Regions from separate parts of the Mesorhizobium sp. M0870 genome, predicted to be linked through region 1. Evidence: riboswitches for the same ligand, from Rfam matches in the RefSeq annotation. Region 1 holds a riboswitch; the other holds the start of a gene.
The links. Region 1 has a riboswitch for cobalamin ahead of metE (5-methyltetrahydropteroyltriglutamate--homocysteine S-methyltransferase). Riboswitches for the same ligand answer to the same signal wherever they lie in the genome.
Positions count from the first base shown of each region.

Region 2: linked by a shared signal. The riboswitch ahead of bluB (5,6-dimethylbenzimidazole synthase) and the one ahead of metE (5-methyltetrahydropteroyltriglutamate--homocysteine S-methyltransferase) in region 1 are both predicted to bind cobalamin.

Region 1 covers NZ_JAMYOI010000028.1:41,080-48,236, forward strand. The annotation lists gene NKH97_RS26855 (adenosine kinase) at 1-732, shown strand, start outside; gene NKH97_RS26860 (hypothetical protein) at 792-1,229, opposite strand; gene NKH97_RS26865 (alpha,alpha-trehalose-phosphate synthase (UDP-forming)) at 1,609-3,303, shown strand; cobalamin riboswitch at 3,869-4,070, shown strand; partial or broken gene metE (5-methyltetrahydropteroyltriglutamate--homocysteine S-methyltransferase) at 4,166-6,516, shown strand; gene NKH97_RS26875 (cytochrome-c peroxidase) at 6,946-7,157, opposite strand, start outside.
Region 2 covers NZ_JAMYOI010000001.1:304,011-311,167, forward strand. The annotation lists gene NKH97_RS01430 (exodeoxyribonuclease VII small subunit) at 1-227, opposite strand, end outside; gene NKH97_RS01435 (histone deacetylase family protein) at 231-1,157, opposite strand; cobalamin riboswitch at 1,279-1,458, shown strand; partial or broken gene bluB (5,6-dimethylbenzimidazole synthase) at 1,570-2,187, shown strand; gene NKH97_RS01445 (hypothetical protein) at 2,310-3,293, opposite strand; gene NKH97_RS01450 (TetR/AcrR family transcriptional regulator) at 3,583-4,191, opposite strand; gene NKH97_RS01455 (MFS transporter) at 4,313-5,536, shown strand; gene ribB (3,4-dihydroxy-2-butanone-4-phosphate synthase) at 5,574-6,674, opposite strand; gene aroC (chorismate synthase) at 6,786-7,157, opposite strand, start outside.

The DNA.
Region 1 (7,157 bases):
GAAATCTATGCGCACGACATCCATGCGCAGGGCGTCGCCTTCGACACCACGCCGCTCAAGGGTGAGCCGCCGACGGCGCGTTCGATGATCTTCGTCACCCCCGACGGCGAACGCTCGATGAACACCTATCTCGGCGCCTGCGTCGAACTCGGCCCGGAGGATGTCGAAGCGGACAAGGCTTCGGGCGCCAAGGTCACTTATTTCGAGGGCTATCTGTGGGACCCGCCGCGCGCCAAGGAGGCTATCCGGCAGACGGCGAAGCTCGCGCACGAGGCCGGGCGCGAAGTCTCGATGACACTGTCGGATTCGTTTTGCGTTGACCGCTACCGCGACGAGTTCCTCGATCTGATGCGCTCGGGCACGGTCGACATCGTCTTTGCCAACAGCGACGAGATCAAGTCGCTCTACCAGACCTCGTCCTTCGACGAAGCGGTGGCGCAGATCCGCAAGGACTGCAAGATCGCCGCCGTCACACGCTCGGAAAAAGGCTCGGTTATCGTGCGCGGCGACGAGACCGTGGTCATCCATGCGACCGCCATCAAGGAGCTGGTCGACACGACGGGCGCCGGCGATCTCTACGCCGCCGGCTTCCTGCATGGCTACACGCAGGGCCGCGACCTCAAGACCTGCGGCGACCTTGGCTCGCTGGCGGCCGGCCTGGTGATCCAGCAGATCGGCCCAAGGCCAAGGCAGAATTTGCGCCGCGAGGCGCAACGGGCTGGGTTGCTGTAGATGCGCGGGCAACTAACCAGCCGCCCTACTGACGCGATCATCGCAGTGGCGGAACTGTGTCAAAGCTCGCTGATAGCGACAGCCATTCGCTTCGGAGAACTGACCGATTCTGCTGCCGTGAAGCTCGCTGGAAGAGCGGTGCAAGGCGGGCTTGCCTTGACGGCATTCACCGTCATCGAGATCGCCACCGGCATTTTCCAGAAGCTCAGCTTGGGGAAGGCCAGTAAGGTTCCTGAGGTCGGAGAACTCGCGGCGGCCGTCGGAGCACTTGACTTGCGATCACGTCCCACGATGCTGAATGCGGGCATACTGGTTCGCCATTGGTATGGGACCAGCGGAATTGGCAGCAGGGCTTCATCTTCGTCAATCTCGACGAGGCGCCGGATGTGGAGCCCGGCATTCGCGGATATTAGGAAGTGCTCGCCTGGCTGGTATTCACATCGCGGTCTGGCTTCCACGATTTTGGGATCGTCGAGGGCAACGACGAAGGGATTCAAAAACGGGCCCTGACGGGCGGAAAGGGACTATCCCGCCCTCTCCGATCTCCGTGTCAAAACTCTTCGGCAGACGCAGGATCGCATCACGGGGCCCGGCAGCCTTGGCGGCAGCAACATAGTTTCAGTTCATTTCAACAGGTGCTGGCATCTACTGGGTGTATCTCTTATCCGAACAATCGACAATTACCGCAAGCACGGTCCGCTCGATCGCGTCGCCAGCTATTTTCGCGATAAGCCGGTTCCTGAGGGCGCCGAAGGCGAAACGCGACAATCGGTCGCCATTTGCTCTGACGCTCGTCAGATTCTCGTCAGCAGGGGGTGTGCCAATCTGGGAATGCCAGTTGCTCCATCATGGGGAAATATTCAACGGAGGCATGAAATGGACGCATTGAACAACGCCAACTCGCCGCGCCGGAACCTCACATGGCAAACTGGGGCTGTTCACGAACTAATCGCTTTTGAACAACCCCTGAGAGACTTGCCACAGGAGCGACAACAACAAGCCGAAGTTGGCCCGTCCCGTCCTGTTGTCTCAGCCGCAGACCAGCGCTTCAACACGGCGGCCCAGCAGCCACATAGGAGTCTTATCGCAATTTCCAACCGCGGTGCGACCGTCAATTCTGATCAGCCCAAGACAGGCGGGCTTTCGGCGGCCCTGGAGTGCGTCGTGGAGCGTTCCGGCGCGGTCTGGGTAGGTTTTTCCGAACATCTGGGCGACGGCAATAAGCAACAGGTGCCCCTCGTGCAGCGTGGCAAAGGTCAAATCGGGTGGCTCGATGGGCCGGCAGCGGACTATCCTCGGTACTATCAAGGTTTTGCAAATTCAATATTGTGGCCGGCGCTCCACTCGCTGCCCGACCGGATCTCAGGCTCGGAAGAGGATTATAAAAGTTATCGCGACGTCAATGCCTTCATGGCGCGCGCGGTGTCCGAATTGGAAGATAACTCAGTCTACTGGGTTCATGACTATCATTTCCTGCCGCTCGGCGCTGATTTGCACAGACTCGGCATTGACCGGCCGATCGGCCATTTCCTGCATACGCCATGGCCCGAGTCTGACATGATGGAGCGCGTGCCCAATTCTGGCGAGCTAATGAAATGTATGCTCGAGTATGATCTGCTCGGTTTCCAGACCGACCGTGATGTGAGCAATTTCCTCGCCTGTGTCCAATCTCATTTGGGGCTGGAGAGCAAGAACGGGGTCGTTTTCTCGGACCATGGCCAGACGCAATGCCAAAAGTTTCCTATAGGTATCGATCCGAAGCAATTCGAACAGTGTGCCGCAGATTCGCTTGAGGCGCAGAAAGCCTACATTTCGCAGTTGAAACTTGGTGGAGCAAAGCTAGTTATCGGCGTCGATCGGCTCGACTACACCAAGGGCATCGACAATCGGATTAAAGCTTTCGATCTGCTGGCAGTCGAGCCGCAACGTGTCTCGCTCTTGCAAATCGCAACTCCCTCACGTGGCGACATCCAAGCGTACAGCGAATATCGGCGCGACGTCGAAAGACTCGTCAATCAAGTCAACAACCGGCATGGCACGGACGAGTGGATGCCGATTATCTATGAGAACAGGTCGTTCACCCAAGCTGAGATCGCGGGTCTTTACAGAGCGGCGCGTGTTTGCGTTGTGACGCCGTTGCGCGATGGCATGAATCTTGTGGCGAAAGAATACATTGCTGCACAAGATTCGAGCGACCCTGGCGTTCTGGTGTTATCGAAGTTTGCCGGCGCGGCCGAAGACTTCGGCGAGGACGCCCTGCTGGTAAATCCGAGGCTCTCCGACGAGATAGCTACCGCGATCTCAAGAGCGGCCAGCATGCCGCGCGAAGAACGCATCCAACGCTGGCGGAGGATGATGGACAAACTTGAATCGTATACGATCCACCATTGGTCAGCGGACTTCGTTCGGCAACTGGACAGCAGCCGGGTTACGGTCCCTGCGGATCACTTCCACTATGTTGGCTTGGGCTGGATCAGCGAGGCCCAAATGCCTTCGTATCGGACCGAGCCAGAATTGCACACCGCGCTGACGCGTGCACTGGATAAAAACTGGGTCCTGCCGATCGTATGATGCAGAATATGAAGCACGCGAGCTTTGCCTGCATTTGCGCATCCCTCAATGCCGAGCGCTTGGAGAGAGATACTTATACTGACCGCCTGAATGCGGCTTAAGCGGCTTATCGGGACCACAGTCGGGCTTTGCATCAGACCCTTGAGCCAGGCTCGGTCAGTGTGGTCTCTTGTCTCTTGCCGCCGAGCGGAGTCATCACGATTGCCTAGTCACCCGTGATGACGACTGGCGTGCCAATTCCCGCAGTTTGGCGCTCACTCCGAGAAAACCGCTTCTACCACGCACGCACGGCTTGCGGCCGCATCGTAAAACATCGCCACCAATGCGATCTTCTGCATTCTAATGACGTTGTCACGCGCTTGAAGTCTTGTCCGAAATCCTTCATCGGCGACCTGCGAGGGATGTCGCAGCCCGACAGGGATCCATTAGTTGGACAATGGTGGCAGCGGAGCAGCGCCGCCAATGGGCGACTGAATATTTCACAATGTTAGACAAGCGTAAAAGCGAAATCACATAACGACATAAACATTTCGTTATGCGTCATTGACAAAAGAGCGGACTGCTGTGATTGTCTGCGTGTCGTGGTTCTCGCGTGCGGCGCTGCCGCAGCGGAGCTAAGAGGGAAGCCGGTGCAATGCCGGCGCTGCCCCCGCAACTGTTAGCGGCGAGCCAACCCCACTCATGTCACTGAGGCGAATACCCTCAGGAAGACGGGTAGAGGCTATGACCCCGCGAGCCAGGAGACCTGCCACGGCGAATTACGTCCACGGGCGGGGTGTCTCGGTGGCCGCTGCAAGCCGGCGTTCGTGCCGGCCTGCTAGCGCCTTCCTTGTCATCGACGCCCCAACCATCGGGGTATGACATGACTGACTCTCAGGAGATTCCTGTAGCAACGCTCGGCGTGCCGCGCTTCGGTCGTCGGCGAGAACTGAAATTCGCGCTTGAAAGCTACTGGTCCGGAACATCGTCCGCTGGCGACCTTCTCACGACGTCGAAGGCGCTCCGTGCCGCTAGCTGGGAAGAGCAGCGCGATCGCGGCGTGTCGAAAATCCCGTCGAACGACTTCTCGCTTTACGACCATGTGCTCGACACCGCAGCCATGATCGGGGCCGTTCCATCCCGTTACGGCTGGAATAGCGGCGAGGTCCCACTTGACATCTACTTCGCAATGGCGCGCGGCAACCAGGGTCAGACGGAGGATTGTGGACACGCTGGTCACCAGGAGGAGGCTCATGGACCTGGTGTAACCGCGATGGAAATGACCAAGTGGTTTGACACCAACTACCACTACATTGTGCCGGAACTCGATGATGATCAGACGTTCGCCCTCTCGTCATCGAAGCCGGTCGATTACTTCCTCGAGGCTAAAGCTCTCGGCATTCACACACGCCCAGTCATCCTTGGACCCATCACCTTCCTCAAGCTGGCGAAATCGCCTGCCGAGGGGTTCGGTCCCATCGCGCTCCTACCGCGGCTGCTGCCCGTTTACGAGCAAGTCCTGCAGAAGCTGAAGCTGTCGGGAGCCGACTGGGTGCAGATCGATGAGCCAGCGCTTGTCCTCGATCTGAACCCGAACGAACGAGCTGCGTTCGAATTCGCCTATGGCCAGCTGTCGAAAGCCGCGCCCGAGCTGAAGATCATGCTGGCTACGTATTTCGGGTCGCTGGGAGACAATCTCGAAACCGCGGTTTCTCTGCCCCTGGCCGGGCTGCATATTGATCTCGTGCGCGCTCCCGAGCAGCTGGAAACGGTGGGTCGGCTCGCTCCGAAGGATCTGGTGCTCTCGCTTGGCTTGATCGATGGCCGCAACGTCTGGCGTGCGAACCTGCCCGCCATTCTCGACCGCATCAAACCGATCGTCGCCGGCTGGCCCTTGGACCGCGTCGAGATCGCGCCTTCTTGCTCGATGCTGCATGTGCCGATTGATCTGCGCATGGAGACGGAACTCGACGCCGACATCAGGTCGTGGCTCGCCTTCGCGGCCCAGAAGACGACGAGCTGGTCTTGCTGGCCCGGGCCCTGTCCCAAGGCAGGGATGCGGTGGCAGGCGCGTTGAAAGCGTCTGCCGAGGCTGCCGCCACGCGCGTGACATCCACGAGGATCCATGACCCGCTTGTTCAGGGGCGGATCGCTAGCATTGAGGACAGCGCGAAGCGACGAGAGAGCGCTTTTGGCGAGCGCTCCAGAGTCCAAGCCGGCTCACTCGGGCTGCCGCCGTTCCCGACGACGACCATCGGGTCCTTCCCGCAGACGCCGCAGGTACGCAAGGCGCGGGCCGCTCATGCGAAGGGCCATCTGAGCTATGTCGACTATGAGACGTTCCTGAAGAAGGAGATCGAGGCTGCAATTCGCTGGCAGGAAGAGATCGGGCTGGACGTGCTGGTGCACGGTGAGTTCGAGCGAAACGACATGGTACAGCATTTCGGCGAGCAGTTGTCCGGCTTCGCGCTCACCCAGCATGCCTGGGTACAAAGCTATGGGTCGCGCTACGTGCGTCCCCCCATCATTTTCGGCGACGTATCGAGGCGCAATCCGATGACAGTGCGCTGGTGGCAATTCGCCCAGTCGCTTACGGAAAAGCCCGTGAAGGGAATGCTCACAGGCCCAGTCACCATTCTCAACTGGTCTTTTGTTCGCGACGACGTACCCCGCTCCGAAGCCTGCCGCCAGATCGCGCTCGCCATCCGCGACGAAGTGACGGATCTCGAAAGATCCGGCGCAAGGATGGTCCAGATCGATGAGGCCGCGCTTCGCGAAGGATTGCCACTGCGCCAATCTGACTGGAAAGTCTATCTCGACTGGGCTGTCGAATGTTTCCGGATCGCTTCAACGGGTGTAAAGGACGCGACTCAAATTCATACCCACATGTGCTATTCGGAGTTCAACGAGATCATTCACGCGATCGCTGGAATGGATGCGGATGTCATTTCGATTGAGACGTCGCGCTCGAAGATGGAACTGTTGGACGCCTTCACGGGCTCCAAATATCCGAACGAAATCGGTCCCGGCGTTTATGATATTCACTCACCACGCGTCCCGGAAGCCGGCGAGATCTCGGACTTAGTCATGCTTGCCCGCGAGCGACTGTCCGACGGCCAACTGTGGATAAACCCGGACTGTGGCCTCAAAACATGCAAATGGGAGGAGGTCCGCCCTGCCCTCATGAACATGGTCGCTGCAGCACGCGCGCTCCGGCAGAAAGTGCAGGCGTGAGGCTTCTCTTCCTCACCGTGTGGGGAGTTGCCGACTGGCGGATGTCGGCCGGGAATATGCCAAACCGATCACACTCTTGGAAATAAGCCACTCGGCGAAAATGTGCGATTTTTCTTCGGCACGTGTCCTCATCCCGCAGAAATATGAATGTGACACTACGCTATAGTATTGGTCCTTGGGAACATACAGGCCCCGCGCCTCGAACAAATCGTACACACGTCGTTTCTCAAAGTAGACTGCTTGGCACGTTCGCTCAGGCGGCGACAATATATGGTGCTGCGCGTCTGTCCACTTCCCCAGTACGGGCGAAGTGGCAGGTTTCGGGTATTGCTAGCCTCCCGCCAATTCGGAGATGGATGTGGCAATTCGTGTGGCACAAGTAAAAGCCGCAATCATTTTCGATTGCGACGTCCGCAGCCAGTTGGCCCTTTATTTTCCTGAGATCTGCGTTACAGGCCGGGGCGTTGTCGCCGTTTCGGAGGGTAAGATGGGATAGGCGACCTCGGGTGCCTCTCCGGTCAGCGAGTTGAGGAAGGCAACAAGCAGGTCAACTTCTTCGTCCGCCAGTACTACGCCAAGCTGGGTGGTCCCCATGATGGCGACGGCCTGTTTCAGATCCCAAACCTTGCCCGAATGAAAGT
Region 2 (7,157 bases), on a different contig from region 1:
CCAACCGGCTTGCCGTCGCGCGACAGCCTGATCTTCTCGACCTTGTCCTCGGCGGCCTTCAGCAGCCGGTCGCAATGCGCCTTCAGCGCCTCACCACGCTCATAGATCTTGATCGACTGGTCGAGCGGCACGTCGCCACGCTCCAGATCATCGACGATCTTCTCCAGCGCATCGAGTGCCTGCTCGAAGCTCATCGCCTTGACGTCTTCGTTGGTCTCATCGGCCATCATTCATCCTTTCATCAGTCGCCCGACATGGGCGGCGACCGAAAATGCCAATCCCTGCAGATCGTAGCCGCCCTCGAGCAGGCTGACGAGCCGGTTGCCGCTGTGGCGTGCCGCGCGCTGCATCAGCTGGCCGGTCGCCCAGTCGAAATCATCCTCGGTCAGATTGATCTCGGCCAGCGGATCGCGGTGGTGCGCGTCGAACCCCGCCGAAATGATGATCAGGTCGGGCGCGAAATTGTCGAGCGCGGGCAGGACGCGCGACAGGAAGGCATCGCGAAACACTTCGCTGCCGGTCTGCGGCGCCAGCGGTGCGTTGACGATGTTGCCGGCGCCCGTTTCGGTCTTCGCTCCGGTGCCGGGATAAAGCGGCATCTGGTGTGTCGAGCAATAGAGCACCGACGGATCGTCCCAGAAAATATCCTGCGTGCCATTGCCGTGATGCACGTCCCAGTCGACGACGGCAACGCGCTCGACACCGTGTTTCTTCTGCGCATAACGCGCCGCGATCGCCGCCGTGTTGAACAGGCAAAAGCCCATCGCCGTGGTCTTTTCGGCATGATGGCCGGGCGGCCGGGCGGCGACGAAGACGTTGTCGGCGCGGCCCGAAAAGACATCATCGACGGCGGCGTTGGCGGCGCCGATCGCGGTGATCGCCGCTTGCCAGCTCTTCGGGCTGGCAGTGGTGTCGGCATCGATGCGGGCAATCCCCTCGTCGGGGATGGCGGCGCGCACGCGGGCGACGAAATCGGCGGGATGCGCGTAGAGGATGGTGGCCTCGTCGCCTTCCGGCGCCTGAATACGATCGAGCCCGGCAAAGGCTTCGTCGTCGAGCACGCGCTCGATGGCGCGTAAGCGGTCGGGCCGCTCGGGATGTCCGGGCGGCGTGAGATGCTCGAGGAAGATCGGATGGGTGTAGAGACGGGTGGTCATCGTCCTAATCTAGTGACCCGGATCGACAAAGGCCATGCACGGGCGGCCGATGACTGGGGAAAATCGCGACTGCGTCCATTCGCGTCGCCGCAGGCATTGGCCCCGCGGGCGCTTCGGCGTAAGGTCCCTGGTACTGCCTGGTGCCCGCCGCAAGCGGGAGAATCGGGAACACGGTTGAATTCCGTGGCGTGCCCAACGCTGTGAGGGGGACCGCGCCGGTAAATGCCACTGTCGATGACGGGAAGGCACCGGACGCGGGTTGATCCCGAGCCAGAAGACCGGCCTGGCAGGCATTGTCATCCGCGTGGTCAGGCGGATGGCATCAGAGCGACGTGCGTCTACTTGGACGCACAAAGTACGCTCTGTCAGTTTTGAATCTGCAATCGCAAGGGGACAAGCGATGCCGGAACACATGACCGCTGCCATTGACGATGGATTTGACCAGAATGCGCGCGATGCGGTCTACCGCGCCATGTTCACGCGGCGTGACGTGCGCAGCCATTTCCTGCCCACCGCGATCGATGACGACGTGCTGGCACGGCTGCTGCTTGCCGCCCATCACGCGCCATCGGTCGGCTTCATGCAGCCATGGAATTTCATTGTCATTCGCGATGTCAAACGACGGGCGGAGGTGCGCGACCTGTTCCTGGCCGCGCGAGAACAGGAACTGCCGGCGATCGAGGCGGAAAAACAGGCGCTGTACCGCAAGCTCAAGCTGGAAGGCATCTGCGAGAGCGCGCTCAACATCTGCATCACCTGCGACCGGCAGCGCTCGAAGGGTTCGCCGCTGGGACGCTGGCACAATCCGGAGATGGATCTCTACAGCACCGTCTGCGCGGTGCAGAATTTCTGGCTGGCCGCGCGTGCCGAGGGCGTTGGCGTCGGCTGGGTGAGCATCATCGAGGCTGAGGCGCTGAAGCGGCTGTTGGCCATTCCGGACCACGTAACGCCGATCGCCTATCTCTGCGTCGGCCGTGTTTCCGAGTTCGCTCCCAAACCGGACCTTGAAACGCATGGCTGGGGACGGCGGCTGCCGCTGCCGGAGCTGATCATGAGCGAGACCTTTTCCGGGCAAGGCGAGACACAGCTCAAATCCACCGTGGCGCGCCTCAACACCGTTTCTGCCTCACCAGACATCACCCGCCCAGCGGATCAGGGTGTGGCGCCGGCCGTACCCCAGCGCGAACCGCCGAAGGAGGCCAGCGCCTTGTCCTTGAGCTCTCTGAACTTCGACGACGCCTCGGCCAGCCGGGCGTCCCAGGCGGGATCCGGCACCTGGCCCGCAATGGTCTTGAAATAGACCTGCATCAAGCAGGCGATGGCGAAGGGTTCAATGAACGCCGCCTTGAATGCCCAGGCGAAGACGATGGCGAGCACAAAAGCCCAGCCGGCGAGCTGACCAGGCATCAGGAACAGAATTGCGCCAGCAGGCGCCAGCATCATCAGAAAGATGATGAATGACACGCCCCACATGATGACCGCCAGCCAGACGGCGTTCTTGACCATGACCTTGCCGTTCTGGGCATACAGCACGACGCCTTGGCGCGCCGTCTCGAACGGCGAGGCTGAATTGATGCGGATGTTGTAGCCGAGGATGATCTCGTCCACATAGGTCAGCGACAGGCGGATCACGGTGTTGATGAAGGAGACCAGGCCGCTCAGGCCCGGTATCGGCAGGAAGGCGGCGATACCGCCGAGCAGGCTGGTGATGGCGCGGATGGCACCCTTGACGAGTTGGTCGACGACGAAAAGGGTGTTGGCCTCGGCAAAACGCTGGGTCACGATATCCCTGGCGTAGGCGATCTGGTCCTGACCGCCGGGAATGTCGCGGCCGTCGATCAGATGAACCATGACGGCGATGTGGCCGGCCTTGACGATGTAGAGGATGTATTCGCGGATCCAGTAGACCGCGATCGAGACGATGCCAAACCCGACCACGCCGCCCCACAGGGCAAAGGACATGGGCCCGTCGGGATCGGTGGAGATATGGCCGACGCCATAGCCGACCGAGGCACCGGTGCCGGTCGCCATGATGTAGGCCAGTGTGATGCCGAAATAGACGATCATGCGAAAGACGATGAACGGCCAGGTCCGCATCATGATGGACACCGACCGGCCGATCTCGAAATCCCACATGTGCCCCGAATCTCCGCCTCAGAGATGGTGGAAGAGGATGGGCTCAACCCGGCGATTGTCAATTGCCGGCCTTGACGCCGAAGGGCAACGAATTCGGGCTGACGGTTTTCTTTCGGAGCCTTTCGCCGGCGCGCGGCTGACGGAGCATCAAACGAAAAACCCGCCTGTGCGGCGGGTCACTGGCGCAAATCAGCACCATGGACGAATATATACCTTAGCTGAGGTCACCGAGTCAAGAAAAAATTCCTATCGGGAACAGCTGCCGGGCACGAAAGCTCCGGTGGGAACTTCAATTCGACTGCGGGTCCGGCTTCTTGAGCAGGCCTTCGAGCAGTTGCTTGAACGCCGTCACCACCTTCTTCGACGTCGCTTCGGGGTCGCTCGAATTGGCGATCCGTTGCGCTGCCTGGCTGCTCGCTCCGTTGATCAATCGCGAGGCCGTCTCGGGGTCGAGGCTGGAGACAACGACCCCCTCCTCCTGCAGCGCGGTCAGATGGTCGGTCATTGAAGCGATGCACGCACTGCAATTCGGCCATTGCGCTGGATCCCCCAGCACGGCCGGGCCATCCCGGAACATGATGCGCTGGATTTCCGGCTCCAGCGCCATCTCGATATAGGTCGAGCATTCGTCGACGAAATGTTGCCAACGGGTCGGCGCTCTCGACGCGACCTCATTGATGCGCGCCGCCATCTCGCCGTCAATCTGGGCTATGACCGCCTGCAACAGCCCCTTCTTGTCGCCGAAATGATGATAGAGCGCACCGCGCGTCAGCCCGGCCGAAGCGGTGAAATCATCCATCGAGGCTTCCGCATAGCCTGTTGTGCCGAAGGCATGACGGGCCGCCGCAATAAGCTTTGCGCGCGTCTCGGCGATCATCTCCTTGCGGGGTTTGTGCATGTGTCCTGGACCTATTCACATACGCTTCGTATGCTAATTGACATACGCGGCGTATGCTCTATCTAATAATCATACGCTCCGTATGTAATTGTCCAATCGTCCTTTGTCGAGGAACCAACCGATGCAAAATCCCTATGCGGAAATCTTTCGTGCCCCCGGCGCCAAGGGCTTTGCGGCCGCCGGCTTCCTAGCGCGCCTGCCGATCGCCATGGCGCCCATCGGCATCGTGGCGATGCTGTCGCAGGCGCGCGGCGAATACTGGCTGGCTGGAGCCGTCTCGGCGACATACGCGCTGGCCAACGCCTTCGTCGCGCCGCAAATATCGAGACTGGTGGACCGCCTGGGCCAGACACGAATCGTCGTGCCCACCACTATCATCGCGGTGCTGGCTTTCGCCGTCCTCATAGCGGCGGCCAACCAGGACTGGCCGGTGTGGACGCTGTTCGTGTCGGCACTCCTGGCCGCCGCCATGCCAAGCATACCTGCGATGGTGCGGGCGCGCTGGACAGAGATTTTCCGAGGACGACCGCAGATGAACACCGCATTCGCCTTCGAGTCCGTGGCCGATGAACTGGTCTATATCGCCGGGGCATCGTTATCGGTCGGCCTGAGTGCCGCCCTATTCCCGGAAGCCGGCGTTCTGGTGAGCACATTATTTCTCGCATTCGGATCAGCGGCCTTCATCCTGCAACGCTCGACCGAGCCCCAGGTGCGGCCGGTCGACCATAACTCAAGCGGCTCGGCGATCCGCCTGCGGCCGGTTCAGATCATCACGCTTGCCCTGATCTTCGTCGGCGCAACCTTCGCGACGACGGAAGTGACCACCGTGGCGATCACCAAGGAGCTTGGCCAACCCGGCGCCGCCAGCCTTGTCATCGGCGTTTATGCGCTGGGATCGTTCGTGCTCGGCATCATCGTCGGCGCGCTCAGCCTGAAGGCGCCGCTGCAACGCCAGCTCGCCATCGCAGTCGCCCTCGTCGCGCTCGGCACGCTGTTGCCGCTCGCCGCCGACACCGTGCCGCTGCTGGCGCTGACCGTGTTCATCAGCGGTGTGGCGATCTCGCCGACCTTCATCACGGCCTTCGGCCTGATCGAGCGGCATGTGCCGGAAGCGATGCTGACCGAAGGCATCACCTGGGTCATGACCGGCATCGGCATCGGCATGGCGCTGGGCTCGTTCGCGGCCGGCGCGGTGGTGGATGCGTTCGGTGCACCGAACGGGTTCTGGGTGTCGGTGGCTTCAGGCACGATCGCGCTGGCCACGGTGCTGCTTGGCCAACGCAGCCTTGCCACGACTGAGTGCGAGATGGACGTATGTGAAGCGGCCGCGATTGCCGCGGAATAATCAGATAGCGCCCGGTTTCGAGCCGGGCGCTAGCTGCCTAGAGGATCTCGGTCTTGGCGATGTGGATGCCAAAACCTTCGAGGCCGACATAGTGGCGTTCGCGCGAGGCGATCAGGTTGATCGAGGAGATGCCGAGATCCTTGAGGATCTGCGCGCCGAGCCCGATCTCGCGCCACTCGTTTTCGCGGCGGCGAGCCTCTTCGTGATCCTCGCGGTCGCCGCTGGCCGGCCGTTTGCGTTCCTGATGCGCAACGCCGACGGAGCCTTCTCTGAGATAGACGATGACGCCGCGCCTGCGCTCACCCATCGCCTTCATGATGGCGTCGAGCCGGTGGCTGGTGCCGAAGACATCGGTCACCACATCCTCGGAATGCAGACGCACCGGGACCTCCTCGCCGTCGCGGATGTCGCCGAAGACTATCGCGACGTGATGCATGGAGTCCCACGGCAGCGTGTAAGTGAAGACCTGTGCCTTGCCGCCGAGCGTGTCGATTTCCGAGCACGCGACGCGTTCGACCAGAGTTTCCTTGCGCTGCCGGTAGGCGATGAGGTCGGCGACCGAAACCTGCTTCAGCCCATGCTCCTCGGCGAAAGCCTGCACCTGAGGGCCGCGCTTGACGGTGCCGTCATCATTGACCAGCTCGGAAATGACGCCGACCGGCGGCAGGCCGGCGAGCTTGCACAGGTCGACCGCGGCTTCGGTATGGCCGGAGCGCATCAGCACGCCGCCTTCGCGCGCAATCAAAGGGAAGATGTGGCCGGGCCGGACGAAATCCGAGCCACCGACATTGCCGTTGGCAAGATTGCGAACGGTCAAAGTGCGATCTTCGGCCGAGATGCCCGTGGTGGTGCCATGCTTGAAATCGACGCTGACGGTGAAAGCCGTGGTGTGGGCGGAATCGTTGTCGGCGACCATCGGCGCAAGGTTAAGCCGCTTGGCTTCTTCGCGCGGCATCGGCGTGCAGACGATGCCGGACGTGTGGCGAACGATGAACGCCATTTTTTCGGGCGTGCAGTGGACGGCGGCGACGATCAGGTCGCCCTCGTTCTCGCGCCCGTCATCATCCATGACGACGACGATCTCGCCGCGTTCGAAAGCACGCAGGGCTTCGACGATTTTTTTCTGGTCGTAAGGCATGGGTACTCGCTTCGCTCGCAGGGGAATAAGGGAGTAGGGCAGTACGGGAGTAGGGAAAAGCAAAAAGATTTGGCCGGCCGGACTAAGAGCGCAACATATTGCCCTATTCCCCTATTCCCCTATTCCCCTCCCCGTCTGTCCCCGATGCCGCAGATAGTGGTCGGCGATCGCACAGGCAACCATTGCTTCGCCGATCGGCACGGCGCGGATGCCGACGCATGGATCGTGGCGGCCCTTGGTCATGATCTCGACGTCCTTGCCGTCCTTGTCGATCGACTTTCGCGGCGTCAGGATCGACGAGGTCGGCTTGACGGCGAAACGGGCGACGATCGCCTGGCCGGTCGAGATGCCGCCAAGGATGCCGCCGGCATTGTTGGACAGGAACACCGGCTTGCCGTCATTGCCGATGCGCATCTCGTCGGCATTCTGTTCACCGGTGATGCGGGCGGCCTCGAAGCCGTTGCCGATCTCGACGCCCTTGAC